DNA from 4 places in the Enterobacter sp. CFEC122 genome. Region 4 is predicted to be linked to each of the others. Evidence: predicted binding sites of a transcription regulator. Region 4 holds the regulator's gene; each other region holds the start of a gene.
The links. The regulator PurR, encoded in region 4, represses purine synthesis genes. The targets are predictions, from matches to a motif close to CANGCAAACGTTTGCNTG.
Positions count from the first base shown of each region.

Region 1: purT (formate-dependent phosphoribosylglycinamide formyltransferase) is a predicted target of PurR. The motif match lies at 3,014-3,031, and genes of this name have one in related genera.
Region 2: ACVCAM_RS01205 (amino acid aminotransferase) is a predicted target of PurR. The motif match lies at 3,310-3,327, and genes of this name have one in related genera.
Region 3: raiA (ribosome-associated translation inhibitor RaiA) is a predicted target of PurR. The motif match lies at 2,521-2,538, and genes of this name have one in related genera.

Region 1 covers NZ_JBRIQR010000010.1:98,973-106,872, reverse strand. The annotation lists gene exoX (exodeoxyribonuclease X) at 1-100, shown strand, start outside; gene ptrB (oligopeptidase B) at 97-2,157, opposite strand; gene ACVCAM_RS09315 (tellurite resistance TerB family protein) at 2,243-2,893, opposite strand; gene purT (formate-dependent phosphoribosylglycinamide formyltransferase) at 3,065-4,243, shown strand; gene kdgA (bifunctional 4-hydroxy-2-oxoglutarate aldolase/2-dehydro-3-deoxy-phosphogluconate aldolase) at 4,285-4,926, opposite strand; gene edd (phosphogluconate dehydratase) at 4,966-6,777, opposite strand; gene zwf (glucose-6-phosphate dehydrogenase) at 7,011-7,900, opposite strand, start outside.
Region 2 covers NZ_JBRIQR010000001.1:264,419-272,318, forward strand. The annotation lists gene ldtD (L,D-transpeptidase) at 1-613, shown strand, start outside; gene ACVCAM_RS01195 (YcbK family protein) at 788-1,339, shown strand; gene ACVCAM_RS01200 (MBL fold metallo-hydrolase) at 1,360-2,007, shown strand; gene ACVCAM_RS01205 (amino acid aminotransferase) at 2,056-3,246, opposite strand; partial or broken gene ACVCAM_RS01210 (porin) at 3,431-4,549, opposite strand; gene asnS (asparagine--tRNA ligase) at 5,156-6,556, opposite strand; gene pncB (nicotinate phosphoribosyltransferase) at 6,723-7,900, opposite strand, start outside.
Region 3 covers NZ_JBRIQR010000012.1:3,161-11,060, forward strand. The annotation lists gene yfiH (purine nucleoside phosphorylase YfiH) at 1-521, opposite strand, end outside; gene rluD (23S rRNA pseudouridine(1911/1915/1917) synthase RluD) at 518-1,498, opposite strand; gene bamD (outer membrane protein assembly factor BamD) at 1,630-2,367, shown strand; gene raiA (ribosome-associated translation inhibitor RaiA) at 2,636-2,977, shown strand; Phe leader region at 3,088-3,213, shown strand; gene pheL (pheA operon leader peptide PheL) at 3,089-3,136, shown strand; gene pheA (bifunctional chorismate mutase/prephenate dehydratase) at 3,244-4,404, shown strand; gene ACVCAM_RS10320 (SMP-30/gluconolactonase/LRE family protein) at 4,401-5,273, opposite strand; gene tyrA (bifunctional chorismate mutase/prephenate dehydrogenase) at 5,334-6,455, opposite strand; gene aroF (3-deoxy-7-phosphoheptulonate synthase AroF) at 6,466-7,536, opposite strand; gene ACVCAM_RS10335 (DUF2799 domain-containing protein) at 7,751-7,900, shown strand, end outside.
Region 4 covers NZ_JBRIQR010000011.1:16,734-24,633, reverse strand. The annotation lists gene punC (purine nucleoside transporter PunC) at 62-1,261, opposite strand; gene punR (DNA-binding transcriptional activator PunR) at 1,376-2,287, shown strand; gene purR (HTH-type transcriptional repressor PurR) at 2,305-3,330, opposite strand; gene cydH (cytochrome bd-I oxidase subunit CydH) at 3,628-3,717, shown strand; gene ACVCAM_RS09655 (MFS transporter) at 3,881-5,047, shown strand; gene sodB (superoxide dismutase [Fe]) at 5,086-5,667, opposite strand; gene ACVCAM_RS09645 (C40 family peptidase) at 5,790-6,563, opposite strand; gene grxD (monothiol glutaredoxin 4) at 6,902-7,249, shown strand; gene rnt (ribonuclease T) at 7,325-7,900, opposite strand, start outside.

The sequences.
Region 1 (7,900 bases), on a different contig from region 4:
GGATAAAGACCCGGGCTATTTGCGCTGGCTGTATAACAACCTTGACAAAATGAGCCCGGAACTGCGCCTGACGCTGAAGCACTATCTGGGCGAAGCTTAACGCTCTGCACGGCCTGGCAGCGTCTCCTGCGCCAGGCCAATCAGGAAGGCATACTCCAGCGCCACCCCTTCATACGATTTAAATCGTCCCGATTTCCCGCCGTGTCCGGAATCCATGTCGGTACACAGCAGCAGCAGGTTATCGTCGGTTTTCAGCTCCCGCAGTTTCGCCACCCATTTTGCCGGCTCCCAGTACTGCACCTGAGAGTCATGCAGACCGGTGGTGACCAGCATGTGGGGATAGGCTTTCGCCTCGACGTTATCGTAAGGGCTGTACGTTTTCATATAGCGGTAGTAAATCTCATCCTGCGGATTCCCCCACTCTTCAAACTCCCCGGTCGTCAGCGGAATGGATTCATCGAGCATGGTCGTCACCACATCGACAAACGGCACCTGCGCGACAATCCCCTTAAAGCGTTCGGGACGCTGGTTGATCACCGCCCCCATCAGCATGCCTCCCGCGCTGCCGCCCATGCCAAAGCAGAGTTTCGGATCGCCATAGCCCTGATCAATCAGCGCATCGCAGACGTCGAGGTAGTCATTGAAGGTGTTTTTCTTTTTCAGGAATTTCCCGTCCTCATACCAGTGCTGCCCCAGCTCACCGCCGCCGCGAATATGGGCGATGGCGAAAACAAAGCCGCGGTCGAGCAGGCTTAAACGGCTGCTGCTGAAATCAGCATCCATGCTGGAGCCGTAGGAGCCGTAGCCGTACACCAGGATCGGGTTTTTGCCTTTCTGGAAATGGGCTTTGTGATAGACGAGCGAGACGGGGACCTCGACGCCATCCCGGGCGGTGACCCACAGGTGCTCGCTGCGGTAGTTTTCGGACTCAAACCCTTTAACCTCGGTCTGCTTTATCACCTGACGCTGCCCGGTATCCATGTCCAGCTCAAACAGGGTGTCCGGTGTGGTCATGGATGAATAGCCGTAGCGCAGCCGCGATGATTCGGGTTCGGGATTGAACCCAATCCACGTCACATAGGCCGGGTCGTCGAACGCGATCCCCACCACTTCCCGCGTTTTACGGTTGATTTGCCGGATGCTGGTCAGCCCGCGCTGGCGCTCCTCCACCACCAGCCAGTCGGTGAACAGGGTAAACCCTTCCAGCATCACCTGATCCCGCGCGGGGATAAGCACCTCCCACTTGCGCTCATCGCGTACTTTGGTTTTATAGAGGCCAAAGTTTTTACCCTCGCGATTCGAGCGCAGATAAAAGCTGTGCTGGAAGTGATCCAGGCTGTATTCATGATCCTTTCGGCGCGGCAGGAAACAGAGCGGCTGGGCGTCGGGCAGTTCGGCATCCAGCAGCAGGACTTCCGACGTCGTGGCGCTGGCCAGGAAGATAATCACATAATGGCGCGAAGAGGTTTTATGCAGGCTGACATAGAACGTTTCGTCTTTCTCTTCATAGACCAGCTCGTCGTCTGCGGAGTCCGTTCCGATGGTATGCCGCCATACCTGATAGGGCAGCAGCGTAGAGGCGTGCTTTTTGACGTAGTACACCGTCTCGGAATCATTCGCCCAGACAAAATCCGGGGAGACGTTTTCCAGCATTTCCGGATACCAGTTGCCGGTGTCCAGATTGCGAAAACGCAGGCCGTACTGGCGACGGGAGAGATAATCCTCCGCCAGCGCCATCACCGCGTTATCCGGCGAAATGGACATGCCGCCCAGAGTATAAAACTCGCTGTGGGCCGCGCGCTGATTGGCATCCAGCAGAATATCCCACGCATCCCATTCGGCGCTCAGGACCGACTGACGCTGGTAGATGGGATACTCGTTGCCGGGCTCATAAATATGGCGATAGCGATAGCCATTTTTGGTCCAGGGCGCGGAGATATCGCGCTGAGGAATACGCTGCACCATTTCATTCAGCAGCTGGTCCTGAAGCGTCTGCTGGCTGGACATGACCTTGCGGCCATAGTCGTTTTCCTCGTGCAGGTAGTCGAGCACCTCTGGCCGGGAGCGCGAATCGTCCCGTAGCCAGTAATAGTTGTCTATACGCGTATCGCCATGCGTGGTGATCGCATAAGGTATACGTCGGGCTTTCGGTGGCATGTCATCATTCTTTTTCGTTTTACACCCTATAAGGTTGGCAAAACCCACGCATGATGCAAGCGAAACAGGGTCGCAACGGCGAGAACTATCCCTGTAACGCCTGTTTTTGTTCCCGAATATCCCGCTCAATGCCCTCACGCACGTCCTGCGGGATCTTCAGCGCGTCGCCAAGCGCATTCAGGTAGCTGCGCTCCATAAAGTGATCGATATCGATGGCGGCACAGCTGAGGAAATAGAGTTCAAGCGCCTCTTCCTCATTTTTCACGCTTTGCGCCAGACGCTGCGGATCCAGGGGCTGTTCGATGGCCTGCGCCACCAGCGCTCTGCCCTTCTCTTCGACGCCGGCTTCGCGCAGCTGCTGTTCGATCGCCAGCCGTTCCTTATCGTCGATATGTCCGTCACTTTTCGCGGCAAAAACCAGCGCAAGAATGAGCCTTTCGGTGCGCAGATCCAGCGGCGAGGTGTGCTCGCCGTAGTGCGGTTCATCGCTATGCGCGGTCCGGACCCTGTCCTTGTATTTATTCCACAGGACGGTGCCCGCAATGGCGCCCCCACCGGCGAGCAGCGCGCCTGTCCCGTACTTTGCCAGCAGCTTGCGCGAGGATTTATTCGCGACCAGCAGGCCTGCCAGCCCGCCGAGCGCCCCGGGCACCAGCAGTTTGCTGAGATCCCGCTCGCCGGAAGACGACGTTTTCTGCCCTAACAGTGATTGCAATTGATTTAGCCAGCCAGACATGATTTTCCTCACTTAACGGTGAACATGTTCCACAGCGTAAGCGAGCAGGCGTCAGGAAATGTCTGGGCGGGCTAAAGAAGCGCAAATTTCTTCTCCCCTCACCTGACCGTGCACAAGACAGACGCAAACGTTTTCGTTTATACTGCCCGCAACTTTTTCAGGGGGATTGTTATGATTCGTTTAGGAACCGCGCTGCGACCTGCGGCGACGCGAGTGATGCTGTTGGGATCGGGCGAGCTGGGAAAAGAGGTCGCCATTGAGTGCCAGCGTTTAGGCGTGGAAGTCATTGCCGTAGACCGCTACGCCGATGCACCCGCCATGCACGTCGCCCATCGTTCTTATGTGATTAACATGCTGGACGGCGATGCCCTTCGTGAGCTGATTTCACGCGAGAAGCCTGATTTCGTTGTACCGGAAATTGAAGCCATCGCCACCGATACGCTGATTGCGCTTGAGCAGGAAGGCCAGCGCGTGGTGCCCTGCGCGAAAGCCGCAAAGCTGACCATGAACCGCGAAGGCATTCGTCGTCTGGCGGCAGAAGAGCTCGGGTTGCCCACGTCGAGCTATCGTTTTGCTGGCGATAAGGCCGCATTCCTGCAGGCCGTAGAGGAGATTGGTTACCCGTGCATCGTTAAGCCGGTGATGAGCTCCTCCGGTAAAGGACAGAGCTTTATCCGCGGCAGCAGCACGGTGGACAAGGCGTGGGAGTACGCCCAGCAGGGTGGCCGCGCAGGCGCCGGTCGCGTGATCGTTGAAGGGGTGGTGAAGTTTGATTTCGAGATCACCCTGCTGACCGTCAGCGCCGTTGACGGCGTCCATTTCTGCGACCCGATTGGCCACCGCCAGGAAGATGGCGATTACCGCGAATCCTGGCAGCCGCAGCAGATGAGCGCCCTGGCGCTGGAGCGTGCGCAGGCGATCGCCCGTAAAACCGTCCTGGCGCTGGGCGGCTATGGCCTGTTTGGCGTGGAGCTGTTTGTGTGCGGCGATGAGGTGATCTTCAGCGAAGTCTCCCCTCGCCCGCATGACACCGGCATGGTCACGCTGATTTCGCAGGATCTCTCCGAGTTCGCCCTGCACGTGCGCGCCTTCCTCGGCCTGCCCGTCGGCGGTATCCGTCAGTACGGCCCGGCCGCCTCGGCGGTGATCCTGCCGCAGCTAACCAGCCAGAACGTTACGTTTGATAACGTCGACGCGGCGGTGGGTGCCGGGTTGCAGGTCCGTTTGTTCGGCAAGCCGGAGATCGACGGAACCCGTCGTCTTGGCGTGGCGTTAGCCACCGGAGATAACGTTGATGACGCCGTGGCGAGAGCGAAAGCGGCCGCAGCAAGCGTTAAGGTAACGGGATAAAAAAACGGGCCGAAAGGCCCGTTTTTCATGCGGCGAATGACTTACTGCTTCGCGCCTTCTACCGCTTCGCGAGCCAGTTTGGTGATGCGATCCCAGTCGCCCGCTTCCAGCGCATCCGCCGGAACCAGCCATGAGCCACCGATGCACAGCACGCTTTTCAGCGCCAGGTAGTCACGGTAGTTGGCAGGAGAGATACCGCCCGTCGGGCAGAAGCGTACCTGAGAGAATGGACCGGCAATGGCCTGCAGCGCTTTGGTGCCGCCGTTCGCTTCCGCCGGGAAGAATTTAAACTCTTTCAGACCGTAGTCCATGCCCAGCATCAGTTCAGAAACGGTGCTGATGCCCGGGATCAGCGGAATGGTACCTTCGGTGGCGGCTTTCAGCAGCGACTCGGTCAGGCCCGGGCTGATGGCAAACTGTGCGCCCGCTTCGGTCACTTCAGCCAGCTGTTTTGCGTTCGTTACGGTACCCGCACCGATAATGGCATCCGGCACTTCTTTGGCAATCGCGCGAATGGCATCCATCGCGCAGGCGGTACGCAGGGTCACTTCCAGAACGCGAACGCCGCCCGCAACCAGCGCTTTCGCCATCGGTACAGCGTGCTCCAGCTTGTTTACCACGATAACCGGCACGACAGGGCCAGTGGTCAGGATTGCTTCTGCACTTGTTTTCCAGTTTTTCATCAGAGTCTTCTCTCGCCAGATCGTTAAAATCAAGTCGTCTTAAAACGTAATACAGGTTGCGCCCTGCTCAGCACCGGAGAGGTTCTCACGCAGTGCGCCAAACATTTCGCGTCCTGTTCCCACGCGCGACGCGCTCAGGTCAGGAATATGGGGCTGACGTGCCGCCAGCTCGGCGTCATCCACCAGCAGGGTTAACTCGCCTGTCTGACCGTTAACGCGGATCATGTCACCGTCACGCACTTTCGCCAGCAGGCCGCCGTCGTACGCTTCCGGCGTCACGTGGATAGCTGATGGCACTTTACCTGAGGCGCCAGAGAGGCGTCCATCGGTCACCAGTGCAATTTTGAAACGGCGGTCCAATAATACACCAAGTGGTGGCATAAGTTTATGTAATTCTGGCATCCCGTTGGCTTTAGGCCCCTGATGACGCACCACTACCACGCAGTCTTTGTCGAGCAGACCGGCGTCAAAGGCAGGTAATACGTCGTGCTGGCTTTCAAATACCACCGCTGGCGCTTCGATAATCTGGTTCTCTTCCGGTACGGCAGAGGTCTTCATTACCGCGCGACCGAGGTTACCGCTCAGCACCTTTGTGCCACCGTGAGGAGAGAAAGGTTTGTCGATGGTGGCGATAACCTGCGCATCAAGAGATGCGGTCGCCCCTTCGCGCCAGTCCAGCTCGCCGTTGTTCAGCCATGGCTCCTGGGTGTAGCGCTGCAGGCCAAAGCCCGCTACGGTGTTAACATCTTCATGCAGCAGACCGCCCTTCAGCAGCTCGCGCATGAGCAGCGGTACGCCGCCTGCGGCCTGGAAGTGGTTGATGTCCGCCGGACCGTTCGGATACAGGCGCGCCATCAACGGCACCACGGAAGAGATCTCGGAGAAGTCATCCCAGTTAATCAGAATGCCCGCCGCACGCGCCATGGCCACCAGGTGCATGGTGTGGTTGGTCGAACCGCCGGTGGCCAGCAGCGCGACAATCCCGTTGACGATAACTTTTTCGTCGACCATTTTGCCCATCGGCATCCATTCGTTGCCGTTTCCGGTCAGACGCGTGACCTGACGGGCCGCAGCCTCGGTCAGCGCCTTGCGCAGCGGTGCATCCGGCTGGATAAAGGACGAGCCCGGAAGCTGCATCCCCATAAACTCCACCACCATCTGGTTCGTGTTCGCGGTACCGTAGAACGTACAGGTGCCCGGCGCGTGGTAGGATGCAGCTTCCGCTTCCAGCAGCGCCTGACGATCTGCTTTTCCTTCCGCGTACAGCTGGCGAATGCGCACTTTTTCTTTGTTCGGCAGGCCGCTTGCCATTGGGCCCGACGGCACGAAGATCGCAGGCAGATGACCAAACGACAGCGCGGCCATCACCAGGCCCGGAACAATCTTGTCGCATACGCCGAGATAGAGCGCGCCATCAAACATGTTGTGTGACAGGCCCACCGCCGCGGACATGGCAATGACTTCACGGCTCAGCAGGGAGAGCTCCATACCGTCCTGACCCTGCGTCACGCCGTCGCACATGGCGGGTACCCCACCCGCCACCTGGCCGACCGCATTCACGCTGTGCAGCGCTTTACGGATGATGTCCGGGTAAACCTCATAGGGCTGATGCGCGGAGAGCATATCGTTATAGGCGGTAATGATGGCGATATTGTTACGCAACATGCTTTTCAGCGACGCTTTATCGTCAGGCTGGCAGGCGGCGAAGCCGTGCGCCAGGTTACCGCAGGCCAGCTGGGAACGGTGAACGGTGTTGCTCTTCGCCTGTTCAATCCGGGCGAGGTAGGCCGAACGGGTCTCTTTCGAGCGCTCAATAATGCGCTGTGTTACGCGTAACAATGTCGGATTCATAAAAGCTCCTCTCATTTATCTGTCCGGGCTCGGGAGTTTACAAAGTCGCTGGCAGTTGTTAACAACGCTGAAACGCTTGCTGTCCGGAGCTCAGGGGCAAAATCACTTCCGGCAGTGTAATAAAAAAAGCTCCGCGGGTGAATCCACGCGGAGCTTAAAAGTTGAAAATTGTGCCACGAGCTGTGTTAGATCATGTTACCGGTAAAATAACACTTTCGGGCTAGCGGATTATCTTACTCAAACTCGTTCCAGGAGCGGCCATCACGGGTGATCATTGCCACCGACGCGACAGGTCCCCATGTGCCCGCCTGATACGGTTTTGGCGCATCCTGATCGGCAGCCCAGGCTTCGGTGATGGAGTCGACCCATTTCCACGCCTCTTCCACCTCATCGCGACGCACGAACAGCGCCTGGATACCGCGCATGGTTTCCAGCAGCAGACGTTCGTAAGCATCGGCCAGGTGCGTCTGGTTGAAGGTTTCGGAGTAGCTCAGATCGAGCTTGGTGGTCTGCAGGTTGTGTTTGTGATCCAGGCCCGGCACTTTGTTCAGGATCTGGATGTCCACGCCCTCGTCCGGCTGCAGACGAATGGTCAGTTTGTTCTGCGGCAGCTCCTGCCAGGACTCTTTGAACAGGTTCAGTTCCGGGTTCTTAAAGTAGACAACCACTTCGGAACATTTCGCAGGCAGACGCTTACCGGTGCGCAGGTAGAACGGAACCCCCGCCCAGCGCCAGTCGTCGATGTCCACGCGGATGGCCACGAACGTCTCGGTGTTGCTGGACTTGTTCGCGCCCTCTTCTTCCAGGTAGCCAGGCACTTTTTTACCTTGCGCAAACCCGGCGGTGTACTGGCCGCGAACGGTCTTCTCGCGCACGTTGGAGCGGTCGATGCGGCGCAGCGACTTCAGCACTTTCACTTTGGCGTCACGGATGCTGTCCGCCGTCAGATCAGACGGAGGAGACATGGCAATCATGCACAAAATCTGCAGCAGGTGGTTCTGGATCATGTCGCGCATCTGACCGGCCTGGTCAAAGTAACCCCAGCGACCTTCAATCCCCACCTCTTCCGCCACGGTGATTTCCACGTGGTCGATAGTGCGGTTGTCCCAGTTATTTACAAACA
Region 2 (7,900 bases), on a different contig from region 4:
GAGCAGCGCGTTGAATAACGTGGTGGTTAACCCGCCGTGGAACGTGCCACCGACGCTGGCGCGTAAAGACATTCTGCCGAAGGTCTGGAACGATCCGGGTTATCTGGAACGTCATGGTTATACGGTGATGCGTGGCTGGAACAGTAAAGAGGCCATCGATCCTTATATGGTCGACTGGTCGACAATCACGGCTTCTAACCTACCGTTCCGTTTCCAGCAGGCTCCGGGGGCGCATAACTCTTTAGGGCGTTACAAATTCAATATGCCGAGTTCTGACGCTATCTATCTGCACGATACGCCGAACCACAATCTGTTCCAGAAAGATACGCGCGCGCTGAGTTCTGGCTGCGTGCGCGTGAACAAAGCCTCGGAGCTGGCCAATATGCTGCTGCAGGACGCGGGCTGGAACGATACGCGCATTTCGGATGCCCTGAAGCAGGGAGATACGCGTTACGTTAATATCCGACACAATATTCCGGTCAATCTTTACTATCTGACGGCGTTTGTTGGCGAAGACGGGCGGACTCAGTACCGTACAGATATTTACAATTATGATCTCACCGCGCGATCCGGCGCACAAATTTTGCCAAAAGCGGAACAATTAATCAGGTAAATGAAGCAGTTCGGGAAAAATGATTGTCGTAAGTTAGGGTGAATAAGGGGCTATATCGCTGCAAGCCGCGTATTCACTGGGGTTGGGCGCCTTGACGTACCCGGTTTTGCCAGTTAAGGTGCCCTTCGTGCGCTAAGCATATTACGATTTCTTTTACCTGTAGACCTGATTATCATGGACAAATTTGACGCTAATCGCCGCAAACTGCTGGCGTTAGGTGGTGTTGCGCTTGGCGCAGCGGCCATCTTGCCGACGCCAGCATTTGCCACCCTCTCGACACCTCGTCCGCGAGTTTTAACGCTCAACAATCTTCATACCGGTGAGTCGTTAAAAGCGGAGTTCTTCGATGGCAGAGGCTATATTCAGGATGAATTAGCAAGACTTAACCATTTTTTCCGTGATTTCCGCGCGAATAAAATTAAAGCCATCGACCCAGGACTGTTTGATCAGCTTTTCCGCCTTCAGGGCCTGCTGGGTACCAGCAAGCCGGTGCAGCTTATTTCTGGTTATCGCTCGGTTGATACCAATAATGAACTGCGCGCCCACAGTCGCGGGGTAGCGAAAAAAAGCTATCACACGAAGGGCCAGGCAATGGATTTCCATATTGAGGGCGTTTCGTTAGCCAATATTCGCAAAGCTGCGTTATCTATGCGCGCAGGTGGTGTAGGATATTACCCCAGCAGCAACTTTGTGCATATTGATACCGGTCCGGTTCGGCACTGGTAATAACGAAACACAGGAGCAGTATGAACTATCGTATTATTCCGGTTACCGCGTTCTCCCAGAATTGTTCACTCATCTGGTGCGAACAAACTAAACTGGCCGCGCTTGTCGATCCCGGCGGTGACGCTGAGAAGATCAAGCAGGAAGTCGCCGACAGCGGCGTGACGCTCATGCAGATTTTACTGACGCATGGTCACCTCGACCATGTGGGCGCAGCGGCTGAACTGGCTGAACACTACGGCGTGCCGATTGTCGGTCCGGAAAAAGAAGATGAGTTCTGGCTGCAGGGGTTACCTGCCCAAAGCCGCATGTTTGGCCTTGATGAGTGTCAGCCTCTGACGCCCGATCGCTGGCTGGATGAAGGAGAGCGCGTTAGCATAGGGAATGTGACTTTACAGGTGTTGCATTGTCCTGGGCATACGCCAGGCCATATCGTCTTCTTTGATGACCAGTCCCGTCTGCTGCTCTCCGGCGATGTGATTTTCAAAGGTGGCGTAGGACGCAGCGATTTTCCGCGCGGCGATCACGGACAGCTGATTCAGTCGATTAAACAGAAGTTATTGCCGCTGGGTGATGATGTGACGTTTATCCCTGGGCACGGTCCGATGTCGACGCTGGGCTATGAACGGCTCCATAATCCGTTCCTTCAGGATGAAATGCCTGTCTGGTAACCCGAATAAAAAAAGCCTGCATAATGCAGGCTTTTTTGTGGGCGCAAATTACAGTACGGCGACAATCGCTTCGCACAGCGGCGCCATGTTGTCAGGCGTCATGCCTGCAACGTTCACGCGGCCAGACGCCACAGCGTACACGCCGAACTCTTCACGCAGACGCAGAACCTGCTCTTTGGTCAGGCCGCTGAACGAGAACATGCCGTTCTGTTTGATGATAAAGCTGAAGTCGCGATCCGCGCCTTTCTCCGCCAGGGTGTTCACAAACAGCAGGCGCATGCGCTGAATACGCTGACGCATATCGTTCAGCTCTTGTTCCCAGATGGCTCGCAGCGCATCGTTGCTCAGGATAGTCGCAACAACAGAGGCACCGTGTGCCGGCGGGTTAGAGTAGTTAGCGCGGATAACGGATTTCATCTGGCTGAACGCGCGATCGACGGTCTCATCGTTAGCCGCAACCAGCGTACAGGCACCTACACGCTCATTGTACAGACCAAAGTTCTTGGAGTAGGAGCTTGCAACGATCAGCTCCTGATGCACTGCGGCGAACGCGCGCAGGCCTTCGGCATCTTCTTCCAGACCACGGGCGAAGCCCTGGTAGGCAAAGTCAAACAGCGGCAGCCAGCCTTTTTCTACGGACAGCTTCGCCAGATGTTCCCACTGCTCAAGCGTTGGATCGATACCGGTTGGGTTGTGGCAGCAGCCGTGGAACAGCACCACGTCACCTGCTTGCGCCTCACTCAGGCTCGCCAGCAGGCCGTCAAAGTCCAGAGAGTGGTTTGCTGCGTCGTAGTAGGCGTATTCACGCACTTCCAGACCCGCAGAGTTAAATACGCTCTTATGGTTCGGCCAGCTTGGATTGCTTACCCAGACACGCTTCACAGAGGTGTTTTTCGCAAGGAAATCCGCCGCCACGCGCAGCGCGCCGGTACCGCCCGGGGTCTGTGCCGTACGGGCACGTTTGTCACTCACAATTGCACTGCCTTTACCGAACAGCAGCTCCTGGGTGCAGCGACCAAATTCAGGGATACCATCAATACCGAGGTAGTTTTTGGAGGTTTCGTTTTCCAGCAGATACTGCTCAGCTTTCTTAACGCTGGTCAGTACCGGAGTTTTGCCGGTTTCATCTTTATATACACCAATACCCAGGTTGATTTTGCCAGGGCGGTCGTCGGCACGAAACAGATCGGCCAGGCCCAGAATCGGGTCGGCAGGAGCGGCGGTAATGTTCTCAAACATGACGAAGTTCCATTGTGATTACAGAAGTGAAATCCGCTATCAGGTTAACGGTAGATTTACAAAATGCCAACCGTTTGCGACGAAAAGCGTGCGGCTTTTCAAAAGTCGCCATTATTTTCTGTCAGGCATAAAAAAACAGGGCCGAAGCCCTGTTCATTAAGCATATAACAAAGTGGTGTTCTGATTAGAACTGGTAAGTCACACCCACAGCTGCCATATCGTCGTTGCCGTTCAGGCCGCCAACGGTTTGCGCGTAGTCTGTGTCTTTGTCCAGCAGGTTGATGTAGTAGTCAGCCCACACGTTGAAGTTTTTGTTGAAGTAGTAAGTTGCGCCAACCTGGATGAATTTAGCCAGATCTGCATCGCCACCTTTGAAGGTGCCTTTAGAGTTGGTCACGCCAGCCAGGTCTTTACCTTTGGTCTGCACGTAGGAGATTGCTGGACGCAGGCCAAAATCGAACTGGTACTGAGCAACAACTTCGAAGTTCTGCGTTTTGTTAGCAAAACCAGCATCGCCATCAGACCCGGTACGGGTGGTGTTACGGGTTTCAGCATAGGTGGTTGCCAGGTAGATGTTGTTGGCATCGTATTTCAGACCCAGACCCCATGCTTCAGCTTTGTCGCCTTCGCCGTCAGCTTTCTGCTTCAGAGTACGGTTAGCGTTGCTATAAGATGCGATTGCACCGAAGCCTTCGCCGAAATCGTAACCCAGAGAGTAGCCTACGCCGTCACCGTTAGAGGTTTTAACGTCAGCACGGTCGTTTTTGCCCTGGTACTGAACGCCCAGGCTCAGGCCGTCAACCAGACCGAAGAAGTTGCTGTTACGGTAGGTCAGCAGACCGGTGCTGCGGCTGGTCATAAAGTTATCAACATAGTTACCGCCCCAGGTCATACCAGAGAAGGACGGCGCCATATCGGTGTAAGATTCTACGTCGTAAACGATACCTTAGTTACGACCGTAGTCGATGCTGCCAGCGTCGCCCGCTTTCAGACCAGCGAAAGCCAGACGGTTTTTGTTTTTCTGTGCAGAGTTTTCTGCATCGCTAGCCACGAAACGGTATTCCCACTGGCCATAACCTGTCAGTTGGTCGTTGATCTGAGTTTCGCCTTTGAAACCGATCTGCGCGTAAGTAGCGTCGCTATTGTTTGTGCTATCACCGGAAGTCACGAAGTCGTGCTCGGCGTTAACTTTACCGTAGAAGTCCAGCTTGTTGCCGTTCTTGTTATAGATTTCTGCAGCGTTGGCTGCACCGGCTACCAGCAGGGCAGGGATTACCACTGCCAGAATATTGCGCTTCATCATTATTTATTACCCTCATTGGTTTTTTTATGACACTCGCCACTGCCGTCAATAAATTCTGTCAATAAATATTTCCGGAACTATTGATGAGAGTTTGGTGTCTTTATGTATCTGACAGGCATCTTTCCATTCGCCGAAGCGTTTCGCTAGCCTGAAAGTGCTACAATTCTCAAGATTGAGTAACCAAAAGAAAATATATGTAACTAAATGTGTATTTTTGGGAACTTTGTGAACCACCTCAAACTTCAGAACGCCCTGGTGAATTAAGCTACAGCATCTATCCTATATATATGAATTCCTTATGATTAATTTGGATAAAGGCAATTCATATAAACAGACGATAAACGACTCGTTTTTTCTTATGACGCCGAAAAGCCTTCTGGATGGCTGTAAAATTGGTTGAAATTTGTGCTATTGCTTGAGGATGTAATAAGCGCAATAAGAATGGGGTTTATTTTTTGTGGCTGGATATTTCGCGGAAACAAAACGTAACAGGTAGTGGTTGTGACGGGGTGAAGGTTTGAAGATGCTGACTTTACGCTGACGAAAACTGACAATACAGGATAAAATAATGGCCAGCACAGGCTGGCCATTTTAGTCTTTTACCGATTAGAAGCTGGCGTTACGTGGCGTACGTGGGAACGGAATCACGTCACGAACGTTCTGCACACCGGTCACGTAGGCGATCAGACGCTCAAAGCCCAGACCAAAACCGGCGTGCGGTACGGTACCGTAACGACGCAGATCGCGGTACCAGCTGTAGTCCGCAGGGTTGAGACCCATCTCTTCCATACGCGCGTCCAGCACGTCCAGACGCTCTTCACGCTGAGAGCCACCGATGATTTCACCGATGCCCGGCGCCAGGACGTCCATCGCTGCCACGGTTTTACCGTCTTCGTTAAGGCGCATATAGAAGGCCTTAATGTCTTTCGGGTAGTTTTTAACGACAACCGGCGCTTTGAAATGCTTCTCGGCCAGATAGCGCTCGTGCTCAGACGCCAGGTCTACGCCCCAGTAAACCGGGTTCTCGAACTTCTCACCGCATTTCTCGAGGATCGCCACCGCGTCGGTGTAGTCCACCTGCGCAAAATCGGCAGAGACGAAGCGCTCCAGACGGGCTACCGCGTCGCTGTCTACGCGCTCGGCGAAGAATTTCATGTCGTCCGGACGCTCTTCCAGCACCGCTTTGAAGACATATTTCAGCATCGCTTCCGCCAGACCCGCGACATCGTCCAGGTTGGCGAACGCCACTTCAGGCTCCAGCATCCAGAATTCCGCCAGGTGACGGCTGGTGTTGGAGTTTTCGGCACGGAAGGTAGGGCCAAAGGTGTAGATTTTAGACAGCGCGCAGGCGTACGTTTCGCCGTTGAGCTGACCGGATACGGTCAGGAAGGCCTCTTTACCAAAGAAGTCTTTGTCATAGTCCACTTTACCTTCCGGGGTGCGCGGCAGGTTTTCGAGATCCAGCGTTGAGACGCGGAACATCTCACCGGCGCCTTCCGTATCGGACGCGGTGATCAGCGGGGTAGACACCCAGAAATAACCCTGCTCATCGAAGAAACGATGCAGCGCCTGCGCCAGCGTATGACGTACGCGAGCAACCGCACCAATCAGGTTGGTACGTGGACGAAGGTGCGCCACTTCACGCAGATACTCAATGCTGTGACGTTTAGCCGCCATCGGATAGGTATCCGGATCTTCAACCCAGCCGGTGACTTCAATGGCAGAAGCCTGAATTTCGAAACTCTGACCCTGACCCGGGGATGCCACGACCACGCCGGTGACAATAACGGAACAGCCCGTCGTCAGGTGCAGAACGTCATCATTGTAATTGGGCAGAGAATTATTAATGACGGCCTGTACAGGATCAAAGCAGGAACCGTCATAGACGGCAAGGAAGGAGATGCCAGCTTTAGAATCTCGGCGGGTACGCACCCATCCGCGCACGGTGACTTCTGAGTCAACGGCGACACGGCCCTGGAGTACGTCGGCTACAGGCACAACGCTCATAATATTCTCTCTGTTAATAGTCGGAAAAAATAAACACTTGTCCACCCTTATGGGGGGATATCTATGTTACCTGCCATCCGCTATCAGACAAGTAAATTTCGCGGTCAAAAGGGAAGAATTGAGAAATAAATAAGAAGAGGGGAGCCATGAAGGCTCCCTTAAGCGCTTAACTGGCTTTTTTGATCTGGGGAAGATCGAAGGCTTTGCGCAACGCGCGGACAAACGCCTTGTCATGGCAGATGGTTTTGCCCGGACTGTCGGAGAGTTTCGCCACCGGTTTGCCGTTACATTCCACCAGCTTTATCACGATATTCAGAGGTTTTACCTGAGGAATGTCGCAGGTTAACCGGGTACCGATCCCGAAGCTCAGGTTCACTCTGGCGTTGAAATGGCGATAGAGTTCGACGGCTTTCGCCAGATCGAGATTATCGGAGAAGACCAGCACCTTGCTCATCGGGTCAATGCCCAGTTTCTCGTAATGGGCAATCGCCTTCTCACCCCACTCAACCGGATCTCCGGAATCGTGGCGCAACCCCTGATAACGCTCCGCAAATTCAGGTCCAAAGTCGCGCAGGAAGGCATCCATCGTAATACAGTCCGTGAGGGCAATTCCGAGTTGATTCGGGTACTCCGCAAGCCATGCGGCCAGCGCTGCGCGCTGGCTGTTGGCGAGGTCAGGGCTAATTTGCTGATGCGCCTGGAACCACTCGTGCGCCTGGGTACCCATTGGCGTCAGATTGAGGCGACGGGCCAGATCGTAGTTACTGGTGCCCACGAACCACGGCTCCTGCTGCAGACGTTTAACGATGGCCTCCTGTACGTCGCGCGAAAAACGGCGGCGGGTGCCAAAGTCCATCAGGCGGAAGCGGGACATGTCCAGCCCTGCGGTCAGCGTGGAGAAGTCAGCGAGTTTCTTTTCCAGCGAGGCCACCGCCTGCGCTACGCCCGTTTCCGGGGAACGGTAGCGGTGAGCCAGCTCACTGATTACCGCCAGAAGCGGCACTTCCCACATGATCACTTCCCGCCACGGACCTGCAAGGCGAATATCCAGCTTGCCGTTATCGTTAACCACGGTGACCTGCTCCGGCTTATAGCGGAAGTCGCGCAGCCAGTTCAGGTAGTCGGCTTTGAAGAAAGGCAGGCCAGAAAGCCACTGATATTCCTCGTCCTGCAGCGTCAGATGCTGCATAGCATTGACCTTTTCACGAATGGCGTCTGCGTAGATACCGAGCAAGTCGTCGCCACGGCAGCGGAATTCCGCCGCGACATGAACGTCATAGTAATGGTGGAAAACGGCTTGCTGCATGTGCAGTTTATACGCGTCGGTATCCAGCAACGTATGCA
Region 3 (7,900 bases), on a different contig from region 4:
TCCATAAAGGCTTCGCGAACTTCCGGCCCCACTTCAAAAGCGCGAGGGCCAATGGCCGGGCCAAGCCAGGCCATAATATTGGCGGGCTCATCCTTAAAGCAGGCGACGGTTTCTTCCAGCACGCCTTCACACAGTCCACGCCAGCCCGCGTGCGCTGCAGCCACCTCGGTGCCTGCACGGTTGCAGAACAGCACTGGCAGACAATCGGCGGTCATTACGGCACAAACGGTTCCCGGCGTATTGCTGTAAGAGGCATCAGCGCGTTTGGAAGCATAGGGCTCTCCCGTCAACTTCAGCACCGCCTTGCCATGAACCTGTTCCAGCCAGACCGGTTTCGACGGCAGGTTCCCCGCTGCAAACAGACGCCTGCGGTTCTCTTCCACGTGTTCCAGGTTATCGCCACAGTGTGCGCCGAGGTTCAACGACGCCCACGCGCCCTGACTCACACCGCCAGTGCGGGTTGAACTGCAGGCAGCCACGCCGGCAGGCAATGGCCACTCCGGGACAATCAGTTTGGTCATAACCAGTCCACTTGATCCTTATGTTCTTCGAAATCAGCACGCATGGCGTCAATAAGGTCCACCATATCCTGCGGGATAGGCGCATGCCACTCCATCTGAATACCGGTGATAGGGTGATAAAGACGCAGCATGGTCGCGTGCAGCGCCTGACGATCGAATTTACGCAATACGCTGATGAACTCATCCGATGCGCCTTTAGGCGGACGCGGACGACCACCGTAGACCTGATCCCCCACCAGCGGATGGGTAATGTGGGCCATATGCACGCGGATCTGGTGAGTACGTCCGGTCTCCAGACGCAGACGCAGGCGCGTATGAATACGGAAGTGCTCCATAATGCGGTAATGCGTCACCGCCGGTTTACCCATCGGATGCACCGACATATGGGTACGCTTGGTCGGGTGACGGCTAATGGGCTCTTCCACCGTCCCGCCAGAAGTCATATGTCCAATGGCTACCGCTTCATATTCACGGGTGATTTCGCGCAGCTGCAGCGACTCCACCAGACGGGTCTGAGCAGGAACGGTCTTCGCCACCACCATCAGACCGGTAGTGTCTTTATCCAGACGGTGCACGATGCCCGCGCGCGGAACATCCGCGATCGGCGGATAGTAATGGAGAAGTGCGTTAAGTACCGTACCGTCAGGGTTTCCCGCGCCCGGATGAACAACCAGGTCGCGCGGCTTGTTGATCACCAGAATGTCATCATCTTCATAGACGATGTCCAGTGGGATATCCTGCGGCTCGAAGCGGATTTCCTCTTCGATTTCAGCATTGATGGCGACAGCTTCCCCACCTAACACTTTCTCTTTTGGTTTGTCCCAGATCTTGCCGTTTACCATCACGCGCTGGTCAAGGATCCATTCTTTTATGCGTGAACGCGAATAATCAGGGAACAATTCGGCCAAAGCCTGATCTAAGCGTTGACCGAGCTGATTTTCGGAGACTGTTGCGGTGAGTTCTACTCGTTGTGCCATAAACTGCTTCTTCGTTTAACGTTGGGTTTTACGGCTTTGCCGTTTAATATAGTGTGCTATTGTAGCTGGTCTTAATCGGGAGCAGGAACAGAGTTTCTCCCGGACAAACATTTGAGGAAAGTCAAAACGTCATGACGCGCATGAAATATCTGGTGGCAGCGGCCACGTTGAGCCTGGCTTTGGTGGGCTGCTCCGGTTCAAATGAACAGGTCCCTGACAATCCGCCGAATGAAATCTATGCGACTGCACAACAAAAGTTGCAGGACGGTAACTGGAAACAGGCGATAACGCAACTGGAAGCGTTGGATAATCGCTATCCATTTGGTCCGTATTCGCAGCAGGTACAGTTAGATCTCATCTACGCATACTATAAAAATGCCGATCTACCGCTGGCTCAGGCAACCATCGATCGTTTCATGCGTCTGAACCCGACTCATCCTAACATCGACTATGTGATGTACATGCGCGGGCTCACCAACATGGCGCTGGATGACAGTGCGCTGCAGGGCTTCTTCGGAGTGGATCGTTCCGACCGTGACCCGCAGCATGCGCGTGACGCCTTCAATGACTTCTCTAAACTGGTGCGCGGCTATCCAAACAGCCAGTACGTGACCGACGCCACCAAGCGTCTGGTGTTCCTGAAAGATCGTCTGGCGAAATATGAATACTCCGTGGCGGACTACTATACCCGCCGTGGCGCATGGGTTGCCGTGGTTAACCGCGTAGAAGGTATGCTGCGTGATTACCCGGATACTCAGGCAACGCGCGACGGCCTGAAGCTGATGGAAAATGCTTACCGTCAGATGCAGATGACCGCTCAGGCTGAAAAAGTGGCGAAAATCATCGCCGCGAACAGCAGCAACACCTGATTTTGCCTCAATGCAAAACGGCAGCCCGAAGGCTGCCGTTTTTTTATTCGTTTCTGAGCGTCGCTGAAGCGCGTTAGCCTCAACACATCCAGTCAACTATGTCCTCAATTTTTGCCTTCTACAAGGTAAATCTCACCTCTTCCTGCCCTGCCTCACAAAAAAGATTCCCTGACAAAAACCGACAAAATAACGTGATCTAAATCACACATTTTGACATTAGGTCGGGTATGCTGGAATCACCAAGACGGAAAGACAAGAGGTAAAATTTATGACAATGAACATTACCAGTAAACAAATGGAAATTACTCCGGCAATTCGCCAGCACGTCGCAGACCGTCTCGCCAAACTGGATAAATGGCAAACACATTTGATTAATCCACATATCATCCTGTCCAAGGAGCCGCAGGGTTTCATCGCTGACGCAACTATCAATACTCCAAACGGCCATCTGGTCGCCAGCGCAAAACATGAGGATATGTACACCGCTATAAACGATTTGATCAACAAGCTGGAACGGCAGCTCAATAAAGTGCAACACAAAGGTGAAGCCCGTCGCGCCACAACGTCGGTGAAAGACGCCAGCTTCGCGGAAGAAGTTGAAGAAGAGTAATCCTTTAAATTGAGTGTACCGCCAACGCGCCTTCGGGCGCGTTTTTTGTTTTTTATTGACAGGGTGAAAACAGTACGGGTACTTTAACGATATCACTCACAGGATGACTTTATGAAACTTACGCCGTTCTTCTTCGCATTCTTTTTTACCTTCCCCTGAACGGGAGGCGTTTCGTCGTGTGATAAAGAATGCGAAGACGAACAACAAGGCCTCCCACACCGGGGGGCCTTTTTTATTGATAACGATAAGATGAGACAGGCAACACTATGACACCGGAAAACCCGTTACTGGATCTGCGCGTAAAAATCAGCGCGCTGGATGAGAAACTGCTGGCGCTGCTGGCCGAACGCCGCTCCCTCGCCGTTGAAGTGGGCAAAGCCAAGCTGGACTCCCATCGTCCGGTCCGTGATATCGACCGCGAGCGGGATCTGCTGGAACGTCTCATTCAGCTCGGCAAAGCGCATCATCTCGATGCCCACTACATTACCCGGCTGTTCCAGCTCATCATCGAAGACTCCGTTCTGACCCAGCAAGCGCTACTCCAGCAGCACCTCAATAAAACCAATCCGCACTCTGCGCGTATCGCTTTCCTCGGGCCAAAGGGCTCTTATTCTCACCTGGCCGCACGTCAGTATGCCGCTCGCCATTTCGAAGAATTTATTGAAAGCGGCTGCGCGAAGTTTGCCGACATTTTTAACCAGGTCGAGACCGGCCAGGCGGATTACGCCGTGGTGCCGATTGAAAACACCAGCTCCGGCGCCATCAACGACGTCTACGATTTGCTGCAGCACACCAGCCTGTCGCTGGTCGGCGAGCTGACGATCCCTATCGATCACTGCGTGCTGGTCTCCGGCTCAACGGACCTGAACACGATCGAAACGGTCTACAGCCACCCGCAGCCGTTCCAGCAGTGCAGCCAGTTCCTGAACCGCTATCCGAACTGGAAAATTGAGTACACCGAAAGCACCTCGGCGGCGATGGAAAAAGTCGCCCAGGCGAACTCCCCCAACGTTGCGGCGCTGGGCAGCGAAGCGGGCGGCGCGCTGTATGGTTTACAGGTGCTGGAACGCAACCTGGCGAACCAGACGCAAAATATTACCCGCTTCGTGGTGCTGGCCCGCAAGGCAATCAATGTGTCTGACCAGGTACCGGCCAAGACTACGCTGCTGATGGCCACCGGCCAACAGGCCGGTGCACTGGTTGAAGCCCTTCTGGTGCTGCGTAATCACAATCTGATCATGACCCGGCTGGAATCGCGCCCAATCCACGGTAACCCGTGGGAAGAGATGTTCTACCTTGATATCCAGGCCAACCTGGAGTCTGCTTCCATGCAGAAAGCCCTGCGCGAGCTGGGCGAAATCACCCGCTCTATGAAAGTGCTGGGCTGCTATCCGAGCGAAAACGTCGTCCCGGTCGATCCAATCTAACGTTCGATAAAACGGCTTTTCTTCATCCCTGCCACGCTCATCGGCAGGGTGAAGATGGCGCCGGAGAGCGGATATTTCGCCACCTCCTCCGCATCCATATTTTCCCGCGTGGTGGTAATAAAAAGCGTTTTCATATCATCGCCGCCAAAGCAGACCATCGTCGGGCAACGCACCGGCATGCGATACTCTTCCAGCTGCTCCCCTTGCGGTGAAAAACGCGCGATGCGCCAGCCGTCAAACATCGCGCTCCAGTAACAGCCTTCCACATCCATCGCCGCGCCGTCCGGTATCCCCTCGCCCTCTTTAAACTGACGAAACACCTCTCGCTTACCCGGTTCGCCCTGCTCATCAAGCGGGGTACGGTAGATCACACCGTTTGGCGTATCTGAGGTAAACATCCACTGCTTATCCGGGCTAAACGCCAGGCCGTTATGCCCGTGGATATCGCACTGGATCACCTTCGGCGTCAGGTCGTTGTCGATGCGCATCAGCAGGGCGCCGTTGTAATCTCCCGGCCCCCAGAACGTGCCCGCATAGAACCGGCCCAGATGGTCGGTGCCTCCATCGTTAAAACGCGCCAGCTGCGGGTTAGAGGGGTTATCACACACCTTGCGGCGCAGCAGGCCGTGTTTATCGGTCAGCCAGATACCCGTTCGCATCGCAACGATAAAACCACCCTGCTCACGCAGCGCGAAACACCCCACCTCCTCGTGGAAAGAGAGTACGGTGTGTTCCGCCGTCGGCAGATGGTAGCGGTGGATCTCGCCTTCCAGAATATCGGCCCAGTAGAGCGCCTGCTCTTCGGCGCTCCATGTCGGGCATTCAGGCAAATGCCCGGTGTAATTCAACAGCAGCTGCGGTTCAGCCATGACAGTTCCCCAAAATGAAAAAAGCCAGCATTGCTGGCTTTCAGTATATACATCATCGCATTACTGGCGACTGTCATTTGCCTGGCGCAACAACGTCCGGCTCTCATTCTGGAAACGCTGCGCATAATCGCCAAACCAGTGCTCGACCTTGCGGAAGCTATCGATAAACGCCTGCTTGTCTCCGTGCTCAAGCAGCGTAATGGCTTCTCCAAAGCGCTGATAGTAGCGCTTGATCAGAGCCAGGTTGTTTTCGGAAGACATAATGATGTCCGCGTACAGCTGCGGATCCTGCGCGAACAGACGTCCAACCATCGCCAGCTCCAGACGATAGATAGGTGAAGAGAGCGCCAGCAGCTGTTCAAGCTGCACGTTCTCTTCCGCCAGATGCAGGCCGTAGGCAAACGTCGCAAAGTGGCGCAGCGCCTGAATGAACGCCATGTTCTGGTCGTGCTCAACCGCGCTGATGCGGTGCAGTCGCGCGCCCCATACCTGAATTTGTTCCAGGAACCACTGATAGGCTTCCGGCTGACGACCGTCGCAGTAAACCACCACCTGCTTAGCCAGGCTGCCGCTGTCCGGACCAAACATCGGGTGCAGACCCAGCACCGGCCCGGTATGCGCAGCCAGCATTGCCTGCAGCGGACCATTTTTGACGGAGGCCAGATCCACCAGGATACAGTCTTTCGGTAAAGGAGGAAGCTTCCCGACGATCTGCTCCGTCACGTGGATCGGCACGCTGACGATAACCATCCCGGCATCTTTCATGAGCTCCGGCGCCTGCGCCCAGTCCTCTTTTTCCAGAATGCGCACCTGATAGCCAGAAAGCGTCAGCATTTTTTCAAACAGACGCCCCATCTGTCCTGCCCCGCCGACAATCACCACCGGCCGCAGGGTCGGGCAAAGGGTTTTGAACCCCTTGTCGTTTTCGCTGGAATAGGATTCCCGCATCACGCGACGCAGGACGTCTTCAATCAAGTCCGGCGAAACGCCCAGCGCCTGCGCCTCTTTGCGACGGGAGGCCAGCATTGAGGCTTCGCGCTCCGGGACGTAAATCGGCAGGCCGTATTTGCTTTTCACCTCACCGACTTCGGCAACCAGCGCCATGCGGCGCGCCAGCAGATCCAGCAGCGCCTTATCCACTTCATCAATTTGATCGCGCAGTGCGGTCAATTCAGCAACCATAACTACCCTCTTAAGCCAGACGCGTCGCCAGCTGGCCGCTTAAATCTTTATGGATCTCACGCAGCAGTGCATCGGTGGTTTCCCAGCTGATGCAGGCATCCGTCACGGAGACGCCGTGCTTCATGGCGCTGCGCGGTTGTTCAGATGATTGATTGCCTTCATGAATATTGCTCTCAATCATCAGACCGATAATCGAACGGTTGCCATCTTTGATCTGGGCGACCACGGATTCCGCAACCGCAGGCTGACGACGGTAATCTTTATTCGAATTACCATGACTGCAATCTACCATCAGTGCCGGGCGCAGTCCCGCCTGCTCCATCTCTTTTTCACACTGCGCCACGTCCGCCGGACTGTAGTTCGGGGCTTTCCCGCCGCGCAGGATCACGTGCCCGTCCGGGTTACCCTGCGTTTGCAGGAGGCAGACCTGGCCCGCCTGGTTGATACCGACGAAACGGTGCGGCATGGCGGCCGCGCGCATGGCGTTGATCGCCGTCGCCAGGCTGCCATCGGTACCGTTTTTAAAACCAACCGGCATCGACAGGCCAGACGCCATCTCGCGGTGGGTTTGCGATTCCGTGGTACGCGCGCCAATCGCGGACCAGCTGAACAGATCGCCAAGGTATTGCGGGCTGTTCGGATCCAGCGCTTCGGTTGCCAGCGGCAGCCCCATGCTGACCAGCTCCACCAGCAGGCGACGCGCAATCTTCAGGCCTGCTTCCACATCAAACGAGCCATCCATGTGCGGATCGTTAATCAACCCTTTCCAGCCAACGGTAGTACGTGGCTTCTCAAAATAGACGCGCATCACCAGGTAGAGGCTATCGCTGACCTCCTCCGCTAATGCTTTAAATCGACGAGCGTACTCAATGGCGGCTTCAGGATCGTGAATAGAGCAAGGACCACACACCACCAGCAGGCGCGGATCGCGGCCGGCGATGATGTCAGAAATGGTCTGGCGCGAGTGCTCAATCTGAGCCTCCTGCGCGACGCTCAGCGGAAATTCTGCTTTCAGCTGATCCGGAGTAATTAAAACCTGTTCGTCAGTGATATGTACGTTGTTCAGCGCGTCTTTTTGCATGATGGCGATCCTGTAAAGCTCGTTTGCGATAGTTGTTTTCCTCAATGAGGTGAAACCACGATACCATAAAAAGTAAACATTTCAATCCAAAATACGTACACATTACTTTACAGTAGCCAATTTATTGCAAAAATCAGCCGTCAAAAACGTAAAGTTTAAATTACAGGTATACTTTCTTAAGCCAGGCTATGCTGAAGTAAAAAGGAGAATGGCTATGCGTTCAATTGCTCTCACGCTGTTGTCGCTGTTTTTAACGGGCTGCCAGATCAATCCTTATACCTTCCAGCCCGACTGGACCAGTCCATCCTGGTTTGATGCCGGTAAAGAAGACGCCATGAATGGCCTGCCGGTTAAAGATAACCAG
Region 4 (7,900 bases):
TGATTCAATAGAAAATTGTTAGCAACCTAATCACTGAAATGTAACATGATTTCTGGCGCAATCAGGCATGCGAAGTTTCCACCTGCGCGCCGTTATCCTGCTCGCGCTGCGCGGACGCCTGCATGCGGTAACCCAATACCGCCAGCGCTACGGTGAACAGCATCACGCTGGTGGTGGTCAACAGCGGCGTGGCAATCAGCGCCGAGACCACCAGACTTGCGAGGAAGCACAGACCCAGCTGCAGGGTATTTTGCAGCGCGGCGGCGCGGCCTGTCGCCTGCGGGAACGGACGTAACGCCTGTGCCACAACGATAGGGTAAATCGCCCCGTTCGCCACGGCCATCACGCAGAAGGGGATCAAAATTTCAGCCAGGCCCGCGCCCGGAATAAACCCGACGGCCCAGGTCCCGATAACGCTCAGGGCATACAGCACCAGCAGCCATGGCAGCATCTGCTGACCTTCCCATTTTTGCAGCGCCGCGCGGCAGCCGTACCCGCCCACCAGGAACGCGATGGTCTGCGGAACATAGCTCAGACCGATGGCCGCCGGGCTGTAGCCCATATCGTGCAGAATAAACGGCGAGCCGGTGAGCCACGCGAAGAAGCTGGCCGAACAGGCGGCATAAATCAGGACATTCCCGCGATACGCTTTGGCGCTCAGCAGGGAGGTGAAGGTAATCGGCGTCGCGTCGGCATGCGCCTCTTTTTTATGCGCGGGCTTAAGGGCAAACGCCGGCAGCATCAGCACCAGCGTGATGGCAAACAGCGTGGCAAAAATGGCCTGCCAGTCAAAGTGCGCGAGGATCCAGCTGCCCAGCAGCGGAGCCAGGGCAGGGGAGAGGCCCACCAGCGGCATAATGGTGGCGAAAATACGGTTTGTGCGGTTAGCCGGGTAGGAGTCGGTCACCAGCGCCTGCCAGGTCACCGCCGCAGCACAGACGCCCACGGCCTGAACGAAGCGCAGCACCAGCAGCCAGGTAGCATCGCGCACCCACAGCATCCCCAGGCAGCCCACGGCAAAAATGGCCAGACCCAGCAGCAGCACCGGTTTACGACCGAAGCGATCCGAGAGCGGTCCCCAGAGCAGCTGGGCGAAAGCAAAACCGGCAAGGAACAGGCTCAGGCTGGCGCTGATGGCCGCGGCAGGGGTTTGCAGGTCTTCCTGCATCGCGGCAAACGCGGGCAGGTACATGTCGGTGGCCAAAAAGCCCAGCACGCTTAAGCCGCCGAGCCAGACTAAAAATCCTTTCCTGGGTTGCATTCTTTTATTCTCCTGAGGAGGCAGGTGTACGTTGGCGCAGAGTGTAGGGAGTGCAAAGCGGCTTGTGAAACGCTAATATTTGGCGTGTGCATTCAAATTTTTTGCAGGCAGAAAATGTGGTCAGATTATTCTCTTGAAGTGGTCGATGCTGTTGCGCGTAACGGCAGCTTTAGCGGTGCAGCGCAGGAGTTGCACCGCGTCCCTTCGGCCATCAGCTACACGGTGCGTCAGCTTGAGGAGTGGCTGGCGGTTCCGCTGTTTGAACGGCGGCATCGCGACGTGGAATTAACGCCCGCCGGAGCATGGTTTTTGAAAGAAGGGCGTTCTGTTATCAAAAAAATGCAGATCACCCGCGAACAGTGTCAGCAGATCGCCAACGGCTGGCGGGGGCATCTCGCCATCGCGGTAGATAACATCGTGAAGCCGGAACGCACCCGGCAGATGATCGTGGATTTCTATCGTCATTTCTCTGACGTCGAGCTACGGGTCTCGCAGGAGGTGTTCAACGGCGTCTGGGATGCGCTGGCGGACGGCAGGGCGGAGATGGCGATTGGCGCGACGCAGGCGATCCCGGTCGGGGGACGTTACGCCTTTCGCGACATGGGGATGCTGAGCTGGAAATGCGTGGTGGCCAGCGATCATCCTCTGGCAGCGATGGAAGGTCCGCTGAGCGACGATACGCTGCGCAACTGGCCGTCGCTGGTGCTGGAGGATACGTCCCGTTCATTGCCCAAGCGTATCACCTGGCTTCTGGATAACCAGCGGCGGGTGGTGGCTCCTGACTGGGAATCATCGGCGACGTGCCTCAGCGCCGGGCTGTGCGTCGCGATGGTGCCCGCTCATTTTGCGCGTCCACGCATCGATACCGGAGAATGGGTTGAACTGACGCTGGAGAATCCGTTCCCGGACGCAGCCTGCTGCCTGACCTGGCAACAAAATGATGTCTCGCCCGCCATGGCCTGGCTGCTGGATTATCTGGGGGACAGCGAAACCCTAAACCGGGAATGGTTACGGGAGCCAGCGTAGCTGGCCCCGTCAAGGGATTAACGACGGTAGTCGCGGAACGGACCGTCCGCAACGGAACGGCGTTCAATCAGGCGCGGGTGAACTTCAATGGACTGCGACTCTTCGCGCTTGTTGACGATTCTGTCCAGCAGCATATTGAAGGCCGTTTCGCCCAGCGAATCTTTTGGCTGGTGAATGGTTGTCAGCGCCGGGGTGAAGAAGCGCGCGTTACGCACGTTGTCATACCCGATCACGGAAATATCCTGCGGTACGCGCAAACCCAGCTCATCGGCGGCGCAGAGCGCGCCCATGGCCATGATGTCACCGCCGCAGAAAACGGCGGTCGGGCGGTGCTGCTGGGAAACGATCTGCTGCATCGCGCGGTAGCCTGATTCCGGCTCAAAGTCGCCCTGCACGATCCAGTTTTCCGGCACGGTGATGAGCGCTTCTTCCATCGCTTTCATAAAACCGGCCAGACGGCCCGCGCCGGTGTTACGCTCCAGCGGACCGGGGATCACGCCAATCTCGCGGTGACCGCGTTCGATCAGGTAACGACCCGCCATGTAACCGCCTTCGAAGGCGTTGTCGATAACGGAGTCGGTGAAGTCCGCGCGCGCTTCACCCCAGTCCATGACCACCATGGGGATATGGCGATACTCTTCCAGCATCGACAGCACGGATTCCGGGTACTCGGAACACATGACCAGCAGGCCATCGACGCGCTTTTGCGCCATCATCGACAGGTAGGCGCGCTGTTTTTCTATGCTGTTCCACGCGTTGCCCAGAATCAGGGTATAGCCTTTCTGGAAGCAGTTCTTCTCTACCGCTTCTATGATCTCGGCAAAATAGGCCGCTTCACTGCTGGTCGCCAGCAATCCAATGGATTTGGTGTGATTAACCTTGAGGCTGCGCGCAACCGCACTTGGCGAATAGTGCAGCTCTTTGATCGCTGCCCAGACGGCGTTGCGCGTCTCTTCCGCCACAAAGCGGGTTTTGTTAATTACATGTGATACGGTTGTAGTGGAAACGTTTGCGCGTTTTGCTACGTCTTTAATTGTTGCCATTAAATGTCACTCCAGACCATATCCTAAACTCCTGAAAAACTTGAAGGTAAACGTTTGCCTTCTCTCACCCTTATCACGCAATCTTGAATTGCGGCACGCCGGGAAAACGACACGGGACGTCAGGAGGGGGTCAATGGCCGGTACGCTAATAAATTTAGCGTGGAATTTTGTCCTATCTTGATGAAAAGGGGAAGAGGTAAAGTGTTTATCAGCCTAAATCTAGGAAGATTTTTGACGTAAATTATGCAAAAATGAGCAGGCTCACTTTTCGTGGGGGGATTAAAAGGAGAAAAATTGATGAGTTCCGATCTGAAGTTTTCGCTGTTCACCACCGTGGTTGTGCTGGCTCTGATTGTCGCGGCGGGTCTGACGGCCGCGCTGCACTGATTTACGCGGAGGGAGAGCCTTCTCCCTCCCGCTCACCTCGATTGTTACTCCTAAGGCAAAAATCTTTTGCCATTTTGTAAACTTCTCATTTTTTGTGATTGATGTCATGCTTTCCGCTTCTTTGTTCTGTGTCACCACATGACACGGCATCCGGAGTTGACGCATGAAAATCAATTTTCCCCTGCTGGCCCTGGCGATTGGCGCTTTTGGGATTGGCACCACTGAATTTTCCCCGATGGGGTTACTGCCCGTTATCGCCCGCGGCGTGGACGTCTCGATCCCTGCGGCCGGCATGTTAATCAGCGCCTACGCCATTGGCGTGATGGTGGGGGCGCCGCTGATGACGCTTCTCCTTTCACACCGCGCGCGCCGCAATGCGCTGATTTTCCTGATGGCGATTTTCACCCTCGGCAACGTGCTTTCGGCCATTTCGCCGGACTACACCACGTTGATGCTTTCGCGTATTCTGACCAGCCTTAACCACGGCGCGTTCTTTGGGCTGGGGTCGGTTGTGGCGGCAAGCGTGGTGCCGAAACACAAGCAGGCCAGCGCCGTAGCCACCATGTTTATGGGCCTGACCATCGCTAACATCGGCGGCGTTCCTGCGGCAACCTGGCTGGGCGAGGTCATTGGCTGGCGGATGTCCTTCCTGGCGACGGCTGGACTGGGCGTGGTCGCGATGGTGGCCTTGTTCTTCTCCCTGCCAAAGGGCAGCGCCGGAGAACGTCCGGAAGTGCGTAAGGAGCTGGCGGTGCTGATGCGCCCGCAGGTGCTCTCCGCGCTGCTGACCACCGTGCTGGGGGCAGGGGCGATGTTTACCCTCTATACCTATATTTCACCGGTGCTGCATGACATCACCCACGCAACGCCACTCTTCGTTACCGCGATGCTGGTGCTGATTGGCGTGGGCTTCTCGATTGGCAACTATCTCGGCGGGAAATTTGCCGACCGTTCCGTGAGCGGAACGCTGAAGGGCTTCTTAACCCTGCTGATTGTTATCATGATCGCCATTCCGTGGCTGGCGCGCAACGAGTTTGGTGCCGCGATCGCAATGGTCGTCTGGGGGGCTGCAACGTTCGCGGTGGTGCCACCGCTGCAGATGCGCGTGATGCGCGTCGCGCATGAAGCGCCGGGCCTCTCATCCTCGGTCAATATTGGTGCTTTCAACCTGGGCAATGCGCTCGGTGCGGCGGCCGGTGGGGCCGTGATTTCCGGTGGGCTGGGGTACAGTTTTGTGCCGGTGATGGGGGCGATTGTTGCCGCGCTCGGTCTGCTGCTGGTGATGATGTCGGGTCGTAAACAGCCAGAAGCAGCCTGCGCTGCGGAATAAACCAAAAACGCAGAAGGGCGAACCCTTCTGCGTGTCTCTTACGCGGTGAAGTTCTTCGCCACAAAGTCCCAGTTAACCAGTGCCCAGAAGTGCTCCAGGTAGTTAGGGCGCGCGTTACGGTAATCGATGTAGTAAGCGTGTTCCCATACGTCCACGGTCATCAGCGGCTTCGCGCTGGTGGTCAGCGGGGTGCCTGCGTTAGAGGTAGACACGATAGCCAGTTTGCCATCCGCCTCTTTGACCAGCCACGTCCAGCCTGAACCGAAGTTCTTGATGGCGGCATCGGTGAATTTCGCTTTGAATTCCGCGAAGCTGCCAAAGGCGGCGTTGATGGCGGTAGCCAGTTCACCGACAGGTTCGCCACCGGCGTTTGGCGCCAGGCAGTGCCAGTAGAAGGTGTGGTTCCACACCTGAGCGGCGTTGTTGAATACGCCACCCTCAGAACTGCGCACGATTTCTTCCAGCGTTTTGCCTTCAAAATCGGTGCCCTTGATAAGGTTGTTGAGGTTGGTGACGTACGTCTGGTGATGCTTGCCGTAGTGATATTCCAGGGTTTCCGCAGAAATGTGCGGGGCCAGGGCGTCTTTTGCATACGGTAGTGCAGGTAATTCGAACGACATTGCTTCTCTCCTTATTGTATTTTGTGTTGCCAATAACCACACAGACAACAAGGACAGGATAGCAAATTGAAAGGGTATGCAAAAGAGGAACTTACCCTGCCACGGGTGTGGCAGGGTAGGGGTTAGCGAATGGTTTTCGGCGTCATCACGCGACGCGCGCCGACGTAATGGCGTACCCAGTAGTCTTCACTGAGCGAGGTGATCTGAATATCCTGGCCGCTACGCGGTGACTGGATGAATTTTCCGTTGCCGACATAGACGCCAACGTGGTCAGCCGTCCCGCGGCCCTGCGTGCGGAAGAAGACCAGATCGCCGTTCTCCAACTCTCCACGGTTGACCGGGGAAGCATCGCGCAGGTGGTACATCTCGTTGGCGGTGCGCGGAATGCGGAACTTGACCAGATCTTTATAGGCGTAATAGACGAGGCCGCTGCAGTCAAAACCGGTACGTGGCGAAGTCCCGCCCCAGTGATAAGGTTTGCCAATCTGCCCCATCAGCTTGTTCATTGCAGTTTTTTGCGCTTTCTGGACGCGCACTTTATGCACTTCCGCTATTTTGGTGACCTTGGTGCATTTCGCCTTATGGCCTTTACGCGCGATGCATTTTTCAGTCACGAGGTTAGCGGCGGTTTGCGAAGCTTTACTTTTGGCGGTGTGGGCTGTGCGGGAAGAGGTGGTTTTCGTCTTGCTGGAAGCGGTTTTTTTAGTCTGTGTGGTTGTCTTTTTCTTGTCGTTCTTAGCGGTGGTTTTTTTCTTACGTTCTGTGGCTTTCACCAGATGGTTTTTTTGTACAGCAGAATGCCGCGCCTGCTGAGAGGCGTTTGCCACTGGCGTGAAGGTGAGTGAAGTAAACAGTAAAGCACAGAGCGTGATCGAGATTTTAGTTATCCGCGCCACTGGGCAGTCCCCTGATAAATGCAGGTCATCAATAATACCCGCGTGTGATTTACAAAGCCCGTCGATTCTAATCCATAAAAAGCCAGAAAGTTAATAGCATTTTTCAATCTACGATCCTGTTTCGTTAGCAAGTGCAAAAAAATTCATCGTTCTGTCGTACATTTGCCCATTCCCTAAGCAAAACCCTGACTGACGCAGGGGTAAACACCATTTGCAATGCAACTTTTCATCACTCGGAGTAGAATGTCTATACGTGACAAAAATGTTATTTTCCGATGCCAGTCTGAACCGCTACAATGTCAGACGAATGCCGTAACAGAAGTTAAAGGAAGCAAGACATGAGCACCACTATTGAAAAAATCCAGCGCCAGATCGCTGAAAACCCGATTCTGCTGTATATGAAAGGTTCTCCAAAGCTGCCAAGCTGCGGCTTCTCCGCGCAAGCGGTTCAGGCGCTGTCTGCCTGTGGTGAGCGTTTTGCTTACGTTGATATCCTGCAGAACCCGGACATCCGCGCTGAGCTGCCTAAGTACGCGAACTGGCCGACCTTCCCACAGCTGTGGGTAGACGGTGAACTGGTTGGCGGCTGCGATATCCTGATTGAAATGTATCAGCGCGGCGAACTGCAGCAGCTGATCAAAGAAACCGCGGCGAAGTACAAAACGGAAGAGCCGGACGCAGAGTAACTTTCTGCGGAAATAAAAAAGCGACCTGCTATGGGGTCGCTTTTTTTTTGTCGGGTGGCGCTGCGCTTACCCGACCTACGATTGGCGCTCGGCCTCATCATCCATCGGCAGCGGCCAGCCGCCCAGACGCTTCCAGCGGTTGACGATCTCACAGAACAGCTCTGCGGTACGCTCCGTGTCATACAGCGCGGAGTGCGCCTGCGTGCCATCGAACGGAATGCCAGCCGTAATACAGGCCTTTGATAACACCGTTTGTCCCAGCGCCAGGCCGCTCAGCGCGGCGGTATCGAAGGTCACAAACGGGTGGAAGGGGTTGCGCTTGAGCGCGGCCCGCTCGGCGGCGGCCATGGTAAAGCTGTGATCGAAGGTGGCGTTATGAGCCACCATAATGGCGCGGCTGCAGTTGCTCTCCTTCATGCCTTTGCGCACCATTTTAAAAATGGCGTGCAGCGCATCATATTCACTGACGGCACCGCGCAACGGGTTATGCGGATCGATACCGTTAAACGCCAGCGCTTCCGGCTGTAAGTTTGCCCCTTCGAAAGGTTCAACGTGGAAATGCAGCGTGGTGTCCGGTGTAAGCCAGCCCTGTTCATCCATCTTCAGCGTGATGGCGGCAATTTCGAGCAGCGCATCGGTTTTAGCGTTAAA